Regions from separate parts of the Hoeflea sp. 108 genome, predicted to be linked through region 3. Evidence: predicted binding sites of a transcription regulator. Region 3 holds the regulator's gene; each other region holds the start of a gene.
The links. The regulator LexA, encoded in region 3, represses DNA repair genes until DNA is damaged. The targets are predictions, from matches to a motif close to TGTTCNNNNTGTGTTCNG.

Region 1: B015_RS0107190 (sel1 repeat family protein) is a predicted target of LexA. The motif match lies at 2,295-2,312, and genes of this name have one in related genera.
Region 2: B015_RS0122705 (helicase-related protein) is a predicted target of LexA. The motif match lies at 1,224-1,241, and genes of this name have one in related genera.
Region 4: recA (recombinase RecA) is a predicted target of LexA. The motif match lies at 2,722-2,739, and genes of this name have one in related genera.

The regions. Positions count from the first base shown of each region.
Region 1 covers NZ_KB890024.1:1,479,217-1,482,909, reverse strand. Annotated here, with positions in the region: gene B015_RS0107200 (ABC transporter substrate-binding protein) at 1-245, opposite strand, end outside; gene B015_RS32120 (DUF1353 domain-containing protein) at 420-1,502, opposite strand; gene B015_RS0107190 (sel1 repeat family protein) at 1,906-2,172, opposite strand; gene B015_RS0107185 (DUF2147 domain-containing protein) at 2,604-2,948, shown strand; gene B015_RS0107180 (glutathione S-transferase family protein) at 3,049-3,693, opposite strand, start outside.
Region 2 covers NZ_KB890024.1:4,563,602-4,567,294, reverse strand. Annotated here, with positions in the region: gene aqpZ (aquaporin Z) at 1-617, opposite strand, end outside; gene B015_RS0122705 (helicase-related protein) at 1,358-3,693, shown strand, end outside.
Region 3 covers NZ_KB890024.1:2,597,336-2,601,028, reverse strand. Annotated here, with positions in the region: gene B015_RS0112780 (ComEC/Rec2 family competence protein) at 1-978, shown strand, start outside; gene lexA (transcriptional repressor LexA) at 1,153-1,869, opposite strand; gene glp (gephyrin-like molybdotransferase Glp) at 1,977-3,182, opposite strand; gene moaC (cyclic pyranopterin monophosphate synthase MoaC) at 3,183-3,665, opposite strand; gene trpC (indole-3-glycerol phosphate synthase TrpC) at 3,667-3,693, opposite strand, start outside.
Region 4 covers NZ_KB890024.1:1,967,286-1,970,978, reverse strand. Annotated here, with positions in the region: gene alaS (alanine--tRNA ligase) at 1-1,248, opposite strand, end outside; gene recA (recombinase RecA) at 1,509-2,597, opposite strand; gene B015_RS0109500 (carbohydrate kinase family protein) at 2,877-3,693, shown strand, end outside.

The DNA of each region.
Region 1 (3,693 bases), 1.1 Mb from region 3:
GAAACGGCCTGCTTGGGATCGCAGACGTCGTCTTCGATCGACAGCTTGATCTGGCGGCCAAGAACGCCGCCCTTCTCATTGATGGCCTTAGCGGCAGCCTCGGCACCCTGCTTGAACTGGTCGCCGATATTGGCGAGCTGGCCGGTCATCGGACCGACGACGGCAAAGGTGATGTCCTCGGCGAAGGCCACACCGGCGCTCAGCGACAGCGCGAGCAACGCGCCAACAGTACGTTTCAGATGCATATTCCCTCCCTGTGGACGCGCCTGACGTCAGGAATCGCGCCGCTAGCCCAGATATCCAATGCTTTTCGCCTGCGCCAGTGCCCCTCTTGGAGCATGGGCAGCAAGCCATTGTGCCTGTATCGACACACATGTACGGAGACAATCACGTAACTGGCGGAATGGCAACGTCTGGCGTCAGCCACCCTGCGGCCTGAGGACGTTGGGCGAAGTCAGCCAGTTCTGGTAGCTGCGGTCGGCCTCGATGACCTTGTTCCACTGATCCCGCTCGGCCACGGTCCTGGTGGCAGCCCACTCGATCCCGGTGCCTTTCAGGCCGTTCATCTGGGACGCCTCCACCAGATAGGTGTCCGGCAGCATCTTCGGCAGGGTCTCCTGGGCGATGCCGATGTTGCTGAGCTCGACAGCCTTCCAGCCGCCTGTGGTCTTGACCAGCCCGCCCTCCGCCTTGACGCTGGCCACGACCTGCTGGGAGTTGCCTTCGATCGGCACCAGCAGGCCGAAATCGGTGAAGTTGGTGCGGGCCTCGGTCGGGCTGTAGCCGGCGAAGGTCGTCGCCCCGTCGACCATGGCCTTGAGCTGCTCGACGCCTTCGAAGGTTGCCGGGATCTCGCCCGTCGCCGTCAGGTCGATAACCTTGCCGTCGGTATCCTGCAGCGTCTTGGCGATCGCCATCAGCTTGCTGACGAGGAATGTGTCGCGCTGGTCCTGCGCCAGGGCCGCCGCCCTGATGAAGATGTCGAATTTTCGGGACGGGGAAGACATCTGGGGAGCAGGCGCGGCGGCGGGCTTCGGACCGGCGTCCGTCGATGGCAGAAGCGAGCCGAGCTCGTCGAAACAGTTGGTGCCGTCGTTGGCGAGCGACTGCTGCGTCAACGACCAGTCTGGACCGCCGAGCCTGACGGCCGAATACATGAGCCACGCCTGCCAGGACGGCGTGTTGTTGGCCAGCATCGCGTAATAGAAATTGCGGTGCGTGTCGTGTGCGGTGCGCGTTTGGGTGCAGCAATAATAGTCATGGACGATCGACGCCGGGAAATACGGACCGTCATAGTTGTCGCCGACGATCAGCTCGAACAGCCAGGGAATGGTCGCGCCATCGGTGTAGCTTCCCGCCGGCACGGTCCAGCGAAGTCCGTTCGGGTCATCGAAGTTGACAGCCTTGGTGGTCCTGAACGGCTTTGGCGAGGCATCCGTCCGGTTTTCCAGCCCGATCGGAAGATCGATGAACTTGCCATAGTAGTCCTGGGCCCAGGACATATCGGCTGCAAGCAAGAGTATGAGCGTAGTCGAACTGCGAAGCAAAGTCCTGCGCATGCCACCCCCCATTTTTGCTGATTTTGCAAAGCAAACGATAGCATGTTTCAGCAACAACGAAAAAGCCGCGCCGATCTTGTCTCGATCGGTCGCGGCTTTTTTCGTGGAGAGTTCCCGCGAGCATCTTCGGCCCGTCGGAAGTTCGCCTGCCCTGTCTAACTGCTCTGTCCAATTGGTGGGGACATGCTGGAGATCATGTCCCTGGCGCGCCTTGCCCGTCCTTCAAGCCGTCGCGCTTCTGTTGTTGGGGGCTGCCATCCCGGCGTCCCCGTTCTTCCCCCGAAGAAATCTTGTCTTGCTGGTGCATGATCCGTTCCGAAAATCCAAGCGATTTTCGGGGCATGCACTAGTGCATCGTCATCCATTCGCGCGCTTCGCGCAGCGCCTTGACGATGTCGGTCTTGGACATCGTGACCGACAGCTCCGAGCGCAGTTCAGCAGCGCGGGCCGAGCCCTTGATGGCGGCGATGTTGAACCACTTGTGGGCGGCAACCACGTCGATGTCGCAGTCGCGGCCGGTGGCATACATCATGCCCAATTCCAGCAGAATATCAGCCTGAGCGGTGGTGCCCATCGCGCCAAAGCCGGCTTCAAAGATTTCGAAACGTGCCATTTTCTTGTCCCCTGTCCGTCTCCTGGAGCGGGCCTGCCTGGGTCACCAGGAGCCGCCCTTCGATGCTTCCGAAGATGCCGGGGAGCCTTGAATCTGCCGTTAAATGGCTTGCTTAACCCGAAGAAAACAAAGTCAAAACAAAGGGTAAAGCTTGGATTTCGTTAAGGATAGGAAGCCTTGGGCTGCCTGGGATTTGAAGAAAATGCGATGAAAATTCGCCTGTCTGCGGCTAAGTCTTTGATAACCACGCCCGACATCCGCTGATGGTGGGAGATGAACTTTCGGCGGCGAAAGGGACTTTTTCGGGCCAGAAAAAAGCCGGCAACTTCCCCAGCGACACCGCTTTTGTTTTGGCGAAGGCTGCATTACGCTTACGTTTGCGTAAACGTCACGCGGGGGAGACGCCTGTGACACCAACCGGGAGGACTTCAATGTTTCGCAAGATGAGCATGGCCGTTGCGGCTACCCTGATGCTGGCGGGCGCGGCCTATGCCGATCCGATCGAAGGCAACTGGAAGACGGAAGCCGGCTCGACGGCCGCGATCGCAACGTGCGGCAGCGGCTTCTGCATCACGCTGAAAGACGGCAAGCACGCCGGCAAGCAGATCGGCACCTTCAACGCGGACGGCGGCAATGCCTATTCGGGCAAGATCACCGACCCCGCCAATGACAAGACCTATACCGGCAAGGCCTCGGTGGCCGGCTCGAACCTGAAGATGAAGGGCTGCGTGCTCGGCGGCCTCATCTGCAAGAGCCAGAACTGGACGAAGCTGTAAGATCGAATAGGGAGTAGTGAGTAGCGAATAGAGGGGAAGACCGAGGGCTTCGACGCCACGTGTTCCCTGTTCGCCACCCACTACTCCCTATTCGCTGTTTTCACGCCCTCGCTCGCTGACCGAACAGCACCTTCTGGGCTTCCTTGTCGTCGGCGAGATTGCGGCGGTGGTCTTCACCCACGGCGATGCCGCGGACAACGGCCGGACGGGCCAGCAGCGTTTCAAACCAGCGCTTGAGGTGCGGGAAGTCCTCGATGTCCTGGCCCTGGTTCTTGTACGGCTTCACCCAGCCAAGCGCTGCCATGTCGGCAATCGAATAATCGCCAGCCAGGAATTCGCGATCGGCGAGGCGCTTGTTCATCACACCGTAGAGGCGGTTGACCTCGTTGGTGTAGCGGTCGACGGCATAGCCGATCTTTTCGGGCGCATATTGCCGGAAGTGATGGGCCTGGCCGGCCATAGGGCCGAGGCCACCGACCTGCCAGAACAGCCACTGGTCGACCTCGACACGCGTGCGCTCGTCGGCCGGATAGAATTTGCCGAACTTGCGGCCGAGATATTGCAGGATCGCCCCTGACTCGAAGATGGAGATGGGCGCTGCCTTGCCGTCGACGGCCGGACCTTCCGGATCGACGATCGCCGGCATACGGTTGTTGGGCGCGATCTTCAGGAATGACGGCTCGAACTGCTCGCCCTTGCCGATGTTGACGTATTTGATCGTGTAGGGAACGCCAAGTTCCTCCAG
Region 2 (3,693 bases), 2.0 Mb from region 3:
AACAACCACAGTTGCTGCAGGGCGATGCCGCCGACGAACAGCGCCGGTCCGGTCGAACGCGCTGGGTTGACCGACGTGTTGGTGACCGGGATCGAGATCAGGTGGATCAGGGTCAGCGCCAGGCCGATGGCGATGGGGGCGAAGCCCTTGGGCACACGGCCATGGGTCGAGCCGAGGATGATCATCAGGAACATGAAGGTCAGCACGACCTCGATGACCAGTGCGGACGTCATGCCGTATTTGCCGGGCGATGCATCGCCATAGCCGTTGGTGGCGAAGCCGCCGATGCCGGCAAAGTCGGCCTTGCCGCTGACGATCACATAGAGCACCGCCGAGGCGACGACGGCGCCCAACACTTGGGCGATCACATAGGGGATCAGGTCCTTGGCGTCGAAGCGGCCGCCGACCAGCAGGCCGACCGAAACGGCCGGGTTGAAGTGGCCGCCGGAAATGCCGCCGACAGCATAGGCCATGGTGAGAACGGTCAGGCCGAACGCAAACGCAACGCCGAGAAAGCCGATGCCGAGATCGGGGTATGCCGCCGCAAGGACGGCGCTGCCGCAGCCGCCGAAGACGAGCCAGAATGTGCCGAAGAACTCGGCGAACAGTCGTTTCATGTTGGTCCCTCCAGTGTCGTGCGCCTGCGCGGTGCGCCGCATTTTCCGGAGGCCCTGTCCAGGCAACCCCGCCGCACAGACTCAACCTGGCCATGGAGACACGCGTCGGCGTTGTACACAACCAGCGAGTATGACCTAACGGAATGCAATCACAGATATTTTCGCTACAGGCTGTTCGTGCCGGAATGGCACGCAAAGGTTAACGGCGGTTGTGGGCTTTCGCATGCGAACTTGCACCGGACTTGCCTCGAATCCGCCCGAGGAGATCAAGCGGCACAACATCTAGCGGTGAACAAACCGGGAAACAGGTACGGTCACCGATTCGTCGCCAGTTCGTTCCGCATTTGGTTCAAGTCTTAATCAAATCGCGGTTGCAGGCCTCGCTGCTGTTAACGCCTGAGTAGGAAACATCAATAATTTCATTATTTTGCGTGCGGCTTCACCCTGCTGGGCGCGACCTTGCCGGCAAAGGTTAACGGCAACGGCGCGGAATCGGGAACTGGCCACTTTAGTGAGTCTGCATGTGGTGCCGCTTGCCAGCTGTTCTTCAATATGTTGGGGTGAACAAAACCTGAATCGTCCAGAGTCAGTGATTCGTCGCTGATTCGTTCCAGACTCGTTCCAACTCTTAAACCGGAACATTCCGCTTTCGCTTTGGCGCGCAAATCCCTATGTGTCCACTCGGCGTCCGAAGGCGCCGCAACGCCGGTCCCGACCGGCGCCGAGGGTGGTTTCTTGAAATGAATGTTCACTCCAGGCAGAACGACCCGCTGATCCTGTCAGGGCGCGACGTCACGGCCGTGCTCGGCCCGACCAATACCGGAAAGACCCATCTCGCCATCGAGCGCATGGTGGCGCATGAAAGCGGCGTCATCGGCCTGCCGCTCAGGCTGTTGGCCCGCGAGGTCTACGGGCGGCTGTGCGAGAAGGTCGGTGCTCACAAGGTCGCGTTGATCACCGGCGAGGAGAAGATCCAGCCTGCCGGCGCCAGATATTCCGTCTGCACCGTCGAAGCCATGCCGCGCCAGACCGATGCAGCCTTCGTCGCCATCGACGAGGTCCAGCTCGCCGGCGACCTCGAGCGCGGCCACATCTTCACCGACCGCATCCTGCATCTGCGCGGCCGCCAAGAAACGCTGCTGCTCGGCGCCCACACCATGCGCGGCATTCTCGAGAAGCTGCTCAAGGGCGTGTCTGTGGTTACCCGTCCGAGGCTGTCGCATCTCGCCTATGCCGGGTCGAAGAAGCTCACCCGGCTGCCGCGCCGCTCGGCCATCGTCGCCTTCTCGGCCGACGAGGTCTACGGCATCGCCGAGCTGATCCGGCGCCAGCAGGGCGGGGCGGCCGTCGTGCTCGGCGCGCTCAGCCCACGCACCCGCAACGCCCAGGTGGCGCTCTACCAGTCGGGCGACGTCGACTACCTGATCGCCACCGATGCCATCGGCATGGGCCTCAACCTCGATGTCGACCACGTCGCCTTCGCCCAGAACCGCAAGTTCGACGGCTACCAGTTCCGCCAGCTGACCGCCGCCGAGCTCGGCCAGATCGCCGGACGTGCCGGTCGCCATCTGCGCGACGGCACCTTCGGCGTCACCGGTCGCGTCGATCCGTTCGACGAGGAGCTGATCGAAAAGATCGAAGCGCATGATTTCGATCCGGTGAAGGTGCTGCAGTGGCGAACCGTCCAGTTCGACTTTGCCAGCATTGATGCGTTGAAGCGCTCGATCGAGACGGTCGCTCCCGTGGAGGGGCTGACGCGTGCTTTGCCGGCTGTCGATGCCCAGGCGCTCGAGCATCTGTCACGCGATGCCGAAATCCGCGCACTTGCCACGAACCGCGAGCGGGTGGCGCTGCTGTGGGAAGCTTGCGCGCTGCCCGACTATCGCAAGATCGCGCCGGCGCAGCACGCCGATCTCATCGCATCGATGTATGACGACCTCGCCCGGCGTGGCCATGTCGACGAGAACTATATGGCCGAACAGGTCCGTCGCGCCGATTCCACCGAGGGTGACATCGACACGCTTTCGCACCGGATCGCCCAGATCCGGACTTGGACTTTCGTCTCAAACCGCCCCGGTTGGCTTGCCGATCCGGCACACTGGCAAGAAAAAACACGCGACATCGAAGACAGATTGTCGGATGCGCTGCATGAGCGGTTGACGAAACGCTTTGTAGACCGCAGGACTTCCGTCCTCATGCGCCGCCTTAGAGAAAACACCATGCTTGAAGCCGAAATCAGCCCGTCCGGAACCGTCCTCGTCGAAGGCCATCACGTCGGCGAACTGCAAGGGTTCCGTTTCACCGCCGACCAAAGCGCCGGTGGCGAGGACGCCAAGGCAGTGCGCACGGCAGCGCAGAAGGCGCTGGCGACAGAGTTCGAAGCGCGCGCCGAGCGTTTCGCCGCGTCGCCCAACGGCGACATCGCGCTGGGCTCCGATGGTGTCCTGCGCTGGATCGGCGCGCCGATCGGCACGCTGGTCGAGGGCGAGGACCCACTCAAGCCGCGCGTCGTGCTTCTGGCCGACGAGCAGCTGACCGGCCCGGCCCGCGACAAGGTGGCGGCGCGCGCCGAGCGCTTCATCAATTTCCAGGTCGAGCTTCTGCTCAAGCCGCTGGTCGATCTCAAGTCGGCCGAGCAGCTTTCGGGCATCGGGCGTGGCATCGCCTTCCAGCTGGTCGAGAATTTCGGCCTCATCAACCGCCGCGACATTGCCGAAGAGGTGAAGTCGCTGGACCAGGAGGGGCGCGCTGCCCTTCGCCGTCTCGGCGTGCGCTTCGGCGCCTATCACGTGTTTGTGCCCGCGCTGATCAAACCGGCACCGGCGGGTCTGGTCACGCTTTTGTGGGCGATCAAGAACGACGGCAAGGACAAGCCCGGCTTCGGCGACGTCGTCCATGCGCTGTCTGCCGGCCGCACCTCTGTTGTCATCGACCAGGCCTTCGACAAGTCGTTCTACAAGCTGGCCGGTTTCCGCAATCTCGGCCGCCGTGCCGTGCGCGTCGACATCCTGGAGCGCCTTGCCGATCTCATTCGTCCCGCGCTGGCCTGGAAGCAGGGCAGCGGCACGCGTCCCGA
Region 3 (3,693 bases):
GTCATGCCTGTCGTATCGGTGCTGGTGATGCCGTTCGCGGTGTTCGCCAGCCTAGCCATGCCCTTCGGACTGGATGGGCCGTTCCTCGATGTCATGGGCGCCGGTTTGCGCGTCATGATCGCCATGGCCGAATGGATTTCCGACCGCTCGCCGCTGGACGCCGTCGGGCTGGTATCGACCTGGTCGGTCGTGCTGGTGACAATAGCCCTTGTCGTCGCTGCGACGGCGACGACCTGGCTGCGCCTTGCCGCAGTGCCATTCGTCGTGGCCGGCGTGCTCGTCATCGGCGTCGCGCCGTCGCCGGATGTGCTCGTGGCCGAAGATGGACGCCTCGTCGGCGTCGCCACCGACGATGGCAAGCTCGCGGTCAACAGGCCAAGGCCAAACCAGTTCACGTCAGACAACTGGATGCGGGCGTTGGCGGTGGAAGAGCTTAGCAAGCCGTCGCAGGATGCAGAGAAGACCAGAGGGACCGCAGCTCCGGCGGCCGATGGCCCACGCTTTGGGGCCGCGCCGCAGAGCCTTCCTGCGAATGGTCGGGCCAAAGGCCTTGCGCCAGCTGAGGACGCCGTCAAAACCGTCGCCGGCGCAAGTGCCTTCCACTGCTCCGCGGGTTTGTGCACGCTTCGACATCAATCCGGCGCGACGGTTGTCCACGCGTCCAATGCTGCTGCGGCGTGGCAAGTCTGCCGAACGGCTGCACTCGTCGTCATCGACGATGCGACTGCTGGAGATGTCTGTGGCGGGCAGGTCGCAACCGTAGTGACCAAGCGCGATCTGGCGCGTCTGGGCAGCGCCGCGGTCTATCTGACGCCAGTCGTGGCGGGCGGCGCGTCGGTGCTATCGGTCGAATATGCCATCACCGAGCCCTACCGGCCATGGCATGCGCACCGCCAATTTTCCCGCGAGGCGAGGGGACTTGCACCCAATCGCCAAGAGGCGGTGAGAAAACAGCCAGACAACGCGACGACCGAATAGCCCACCGCAGGCAAGCGTGCCATATGCGGCAAGCTCGAAACTGCGGTCTATACGGCCTCGAAGCATCTCAAGACTACCATCGCCATTTCCGCTCTCCTCGGATTGCGGCCACGCTCAATGTCTTTGCTCTTACACAACTTGAGACGGAAAACGCTTCGTCTTCTGGGAGTTGCCCTAGTAGCGGCGGATCAGCCCGACGAGCTTGCCCTGCACCTTGACCCTGTCTGGCCCGAAGATGCGGGTCTCATAGGCGGGATTGGCTGCCTCCAGAGCGATCGAGGCGCCCTTGCGGCGGAAACGTTTCAGCGTCGCCTCCTCGTCGTCGACGAGGGCCACGACGATCTCGCCGGGGCTCGCGGTACTGGCATTCCGGATGATGACAGTGTCGCCGTCGAAAATGCCGGCCTCGATCATCGAGTCGCCTTTGACCTCAAGCGCATAGTGCTCGCCGCCCATGATCATGTCTGGCGGCACCGAAATGGTGTGTGTCCGGTGCTGGATCGCGTCGATCGGCACACCCGCAGCGATCCGTCCCATGACTGGAATGGCAATGGCGGACACGGCATCGTCGTCGTTGCTTGCAGCGGCCGGGCGCGACGGCTCGGGCTTGCGGCCAAGCGACCCTTCGATGACGCTTGGCGAGAACTTCCTGGCAGCGTTGAGACCGGGCGCAATCGAGTCGGGCAGGCGCAGCACTTCGAGCGCTCGTGCCCTGTTGGGCAGGCGGCGGATGAAGCCGCGTTCCTCGAGTGCGGTGATCAGGCGATGGATGCCGGACTTGGAGGCGAGGTCGAGCGCTTCCTTCATTTCATCGAAGGATGGAGGGATGCCCGCCTCCTTCAACCGCTCATGGATGAACAGCAGAAGCTCATGTTGTTTGCGCGTCAGCATCGCCGCCCCCAAGGAATCGCGAGAAAAACAAACCCGGAACAAACACTATCTGTTCCAGTTGTGTTCCGCAACTGTTTAAATTTCGTGAAGGTTATCGGCGGGATTGTTCAGCGCAGCATCAGCACGCGGCAGGCACTGCCGGATTCGGCCGGTTCCGCAAAGGGGCCGCGGATAACAGCGCAATTGGCGTCGGCCAGCGTCCGGAGCATGGACGAATCCTGCACCGTAAACGGCGTGACGACGAGCCCATCAAGGGTCTGGCGTGCGACAGCGCGGACAAAATCCTGACGCAGATCGTTGGCCGGCATCGGCGTATCGAGCACACCGTCCCTGATGTCGGCGACGTGAGAGCGTCCGCCCAATTTTGCCAGCAGCGGCTTCAGGAAGATGTGCGAGCAGATGAGGCTCGCGACCGGATTGCCGGGCAGGCCGACGCAGCGCGTCGCGCCGAGGCGACCAAACATCAGCGGTTTGCCGGGGCGCATGGCGATCTTCCAGAACGAAAGATCCATGCCGAGGCCGGTTAACACGCGATGCACTAGGTCGTGGTCGCCGACGGACGCACCGCCCAGTGTGACGATGACATCGGCCTTGGCGTCGAGTGCTTTCTGGACCAACCCCGAGATGGCGTCCGTGCTGTCGGCGGCTATGCCGAGGTCGAGCACACGAGCGCCGATCGAGCGGGCAATTGCAGCGACGCCATAGGCGTTGGACGAGATGATCTGGTCGGGGCCGGGCGTGCTACCCGGCAGCAGAAGCTCGTCGCCGGTGGCGATGATCGCGACCAGTGGTGCGCGCACCACCTGGACGTCGGGGTGATTGGCGGAGGCGATCAGCGAGAGGGCTGCCGGATCGAGCAGGCGGCCGGCGTCGAGGATGAGGTCGCCTTCGCTGAAATCGAGGCCGCTGAGGCGAATGTTGCGGCCGGGATCTGTCGGTTCCAGCACTTCGACCGCACCATTGCCGAGATCACGCGCGTTTTCCTGGATCACCACGGTGTCCGCCCCCGCGGGAACCGGCGCTCCGGTGAAGATGCGCACTGCCTGTCCCGTACTGACGGTCCCGGTGAATTGTCGTCCCGCCGGGGCCTGGCCGATGACTGAAAGTTTCGCCGGAAGCGTGGCGATGTCTGCTGCCCTGACAGCATAGCCGTCCATGGCGGAGGCGTCGAAAGGCGGCTGGGTGCGCAAGGCGTACAGCGGTGCCGCCAGAACGCGGTCGGCTGCCTCGTGCAGGGTAACCCGATCCGTGCCGGTGGGTGCGGCACCTTCAAGCAGGCGTTCGAGAGCCTCGGTGACCGGCAGCAGTGCCATCTATTCTGTCGCCTTGAAGTCGCCCGACTTGCCGCCGGTCTTTTCGATCAGCCGGATGCCTGAAATCACCATGCCGCGGTCGGCCGCCTTGGCCATGTCGTAGATGGTCAGGCAGGCAACTGAGGCAGCCGTCAGCGCCTCCATCTCGACGCCGGTCTTGCCGGTGACGCGCGCAAGTGCGGTCACGCGCAGGCCGGGCAGGGTCTCGTCCGGCTCGATCTCAACCGTCACCTTGGTCAGCAGGATCGGATGGCAGAGCGGGATCAGCTCATGCGTGCGCTTGGCCGCCATGATGCCGGCAATGCGCGCTGTGCCCAGCACGTCGCCCTTCTTGGCGTTGCCGGAGAGGATTAGATCAAGCGTCTCGGGCCGCATGGCGATCATGCCTTCGGCGATCGCCGTGCGGGTCGTTTCGGCCTTGTCGCCGACATCGACCATGTTGGCTTCGCCCGCGGCACCGATATGGGTGAGCGCCGCTGCCATGTCAGGCTCCGGCCGCTTGCTGCGCGCC
Region 4 (3,693 bases), 630 kb from region 3:
GGCGAGATCGACCGAAATGCTACGCTGGCGGAGCGCGTCCTGTGTCAGGTCGAGCGGGAAGCCGTAGGTGTCGTAGAGCTTGAAGGCCGTCTCGCCGTCGAGCATGTCCCCGGCACCCAGCGTCTCGGTGGCGTCGGCCAGCAGGCCAAGGCCGCGGGCGAGCGTCTTGCGGAAGCGGGTCTCTTCGAGCTTGAGCGTTTCGGTGATGAGTGCCTCGCCGCGGCCGAGTTCCGGGTAGGCCTGCGCCATCTCGCGGACCAGCGCCGGCACCAGCTTCCACATCAGCGGTTCGCTGGCACCCAACAGCTGCGCGTGGCGCATGGCGCGGCGCATGATACGGCGCAGCACATAACCACGGCCTTCATTCGACGGCAGCACGCCATCGGCAACCAGGAAGCAAGACGAACGCAGATGATCGGCGATGACGCGGTAGGAGGCCACATTGCTCTCATCCGGGCCGCGGCCGATGGCCGACGACGCGGCGTCGATGAGGTGACGGAACAGGTCGGTCTCGAAGACGGTCTCGACGCCCTGCAGGATCGAGGCCATGCGCTCGAGGCCCATGCCGGTGTCGATGGAGGGGCGCGGCAGGTCGATGCGCTCTTCCTTCGTCACCTGCTCGTACTGCATGAAGACGAGGTTCCAGAATTCGAGGAAGCGATCGCCGTCCTCCTCCGGGCTGCCGGGAGGGCCACCCCAGATGTGGTCGCCGCGGTCGATGAAGATTTCCGAGCACGGGCCGCAGGGACCGGTGTCGCCCATCGCCCAGAAATTGTCCGAGGTGGGGATACGAATGATGCGGTCGTCAGAGAAGCCGGCGATCTTCTTCCAGTATTCAGCAGCTTCGTCGTCGGTGTGATAGACGGTGACGAGCAGCTTGTCCTTCTTGAGCCCGTACTCCTTGGTGATCAGATTCCAGGCGAGCTCGATCGCCTGTTCCTTGAAATAGTCGCCAAAGGAAAAGTTGCCGAGCATCTCGAAGAAGGTGAGATGGCGGGCGGTGTAACCGACATTGTCGAGATCGTTGTGCTTGCCGCCGGCACGCACGCTCTTCTGGGCGGTCGTGGCGCGCGAATAGGGGCGCGACTCCAGGCCGGTGAAGACGTTCTTGAACTGCACCATGCCGGCGTTGGTGAACATCAGGGTCGGGTCGTTGCGCGGCACGAGCGGGCTGGAGGCCACCACCTCGTGCCCATTCTTCTTGAAGTAGTCGAGGAATGTCGACCGGATCTCGTTCACGCCACTCATGTTGTCGCCTTTGGTCGCCGAGCAGAACAGATGTCCGCCTTTTGCCGGCGGGATTTCGAACTGGCCTTTTAGCTGCCCACCTTGACCCTGTCCAGAAACCCCGCCGCCGCAAAGGCGCTGATATCCGCCAAGATTACAGGCCAAAGCGGCCGTCGCAGCCACAAACGAAAACCGCCGGCGCTAAGGCCGGCGGTTTCGAACAAGAGCTGAACGTTTAGCTGCGCCGAGCGACAGAACCGCCAACCGGACACAGGGCCAAATCACATGGCGCTGGCTTCATCCTCGCCATCATCCTCACGCGAGCCGTTCTCAAGGAACTTTTCGGCGATCAGCCCGGCATTCTGCCTGAGTACCGTCTCGATCTCGCGCGCAGCTTCGGGATTGTTGCGCAGGAACAGCTTGGCGTTCTCGCGCCCCTGGCCCAGACGCTGGGAATTGTAGGAGAACCAGGCACCTGACTTCTCGACCACACCAGCCTTCACGCCGAGGTCGACGAGCTCGCCGGTCTTGGAGACGCCTTCGCCATACATGATGTCGAACTCGACCTGCTTGAAGGGTGGGGCCAGCTTGTTCTTGACCACCTTGACGCGGGTCTGGTTGCCGACGACCTCGTCGCGGTCCTTGACCGAGCCGATGCGGCGAATGTCCAGGCGGACCGAGGCGTAGAACTTGAGCGCGTTGCCGCCCGTCGTCGTCTCAGGCGAACCATACATGACGCCGATCTTCATGCGGATCTGGTTGATGAAGATGACCATGGTGTTGGAACGCGAGATCGAGGCGGTCAGCTTGCGCAGCGCCTGGCTCATCAGGCGGGCCTGGAGGCCCGGCAGCGACTCACCCATCTCGCCTTCGATTTCAGCGCGCGGGGTAAGTGCGGCGACGGAGTCGACGACCAGCACGTCGATGGCGCCCGAGCGCACCAGCGTGTCGCAGATTTCGAGTGCCTGTTCGCCGGTGTCGGGCTGCGAGATCAGCAGGTTTTCGAGATCGACCCCAAGCTTGCGGGCATAGACTGGATCGAGCGCATGTTCGGCGTCGACGAAGGCGCAGATGCCACCCTTCTTCTGGGCCTCGGCGATCGTGTGCAAGGCAAGCGTCGTCTTACCCGAGCTTTCCGGCCCATAGATCTCGATGATACGTCCGCGCGGCAGGCCGCCGACGCCAAGCGCGATGTCGAGGCCGAGCGAGCCGGTGGAGACCGTGCCGATCTCGACAACCTGCTCATTGGCACCCAGGCGCATGATCGAGCCCTTGCCGAAGGCGCGTTCGATCTGCGACAGCGCCGCGTCCAGAGCCTTAGATTTGTCCACCGAATTATCCTCTACGAGCCGCAATGAATTCTGAGCCATGATACATCATCCCGTGGTCGTCAATGAAGGCCGGCAGATCCGGTACCGATATAAATTTGTATCTGTTTTGTTCTTATTTGGCAAGAGCACCCAACCGATTGAAACAAAACGCAATTCAGCCTGGTGTTCTTTTTTCGTTTCACACACATGCGTGATCCGATGTCGCATGCGAGCGAAGCGACAAACTCCAGCAAATGGCCGCGAAGGCGATTCGCCGTGGTTGCTGCCAACCTCCCGGCGCACTAAGTTCGCCGCTTCGAAATCCGGCCGGACATATCATTGATGACATCACCCAGGATCCTCGCCATCGGCGGCGCGCATGTCGACCGCAGGGGACGCATGACGGCGCCCTTCGTGCCGGGCGCCTCGATCCCCGGCGCGATGAGCGAAGAGGTCGGCGGCGGCGCCTTCAACGCGCTGCGCGGTGCAGTTCGTCGGGGCGCGCGCGGTGCGCTGATGTCAGTGCGCGGCGGCGACGCTGCAGGCGAAGCAGTGGCCTCCGAGATCGCAGCGAACGGCATCGAGGACCTGTCGGTTGTGTTCCTGGACAGGGCGACGCCGAGCTACACGGCGCTGCTCGACCGCGACGGCGACGTGGTGGCGGCATTGGCTGACATGGGGCTCTATGAACTCGCCTTCGCCAAGCAGATGCGGCGCGCCAAGGCACGCGAGGCGATAACAGCGGCAGACGCAGTTCTGTGCGACGCCAACCTGCCCGAAGCGGCACTGACCAAGCTTGGAGAGATTGCCGACAGGCCGCTGTTTGCGATTGCCATTTCGCCGGCCAAGGCGGTGCGGTTGGTGCCGATCCTCGGCAAGCTCTCCTGCCTCTACATGAACCGGCGCGAGGCGGGGGTGCTGGCAGGCACCACCACCGATTCCTCGCCGGCCGAATTCATGCGTGGACTGCGGGCCGCCGGGCTCAAGCGCGGCGTCGTCACGGCCGGTGGCAGCGGAGTCTTCGCCTATGACACGTCAGGGTTGATCGAGGTTGCGCCCCCCGCCCCGCGCCGGATCGTCGACGTGACAGGTGCGGGCGACGCGCTGGCAGGCGCCACGACCGCAGCGCTGATGCGCGGGCTTACGCTGGAGCGCG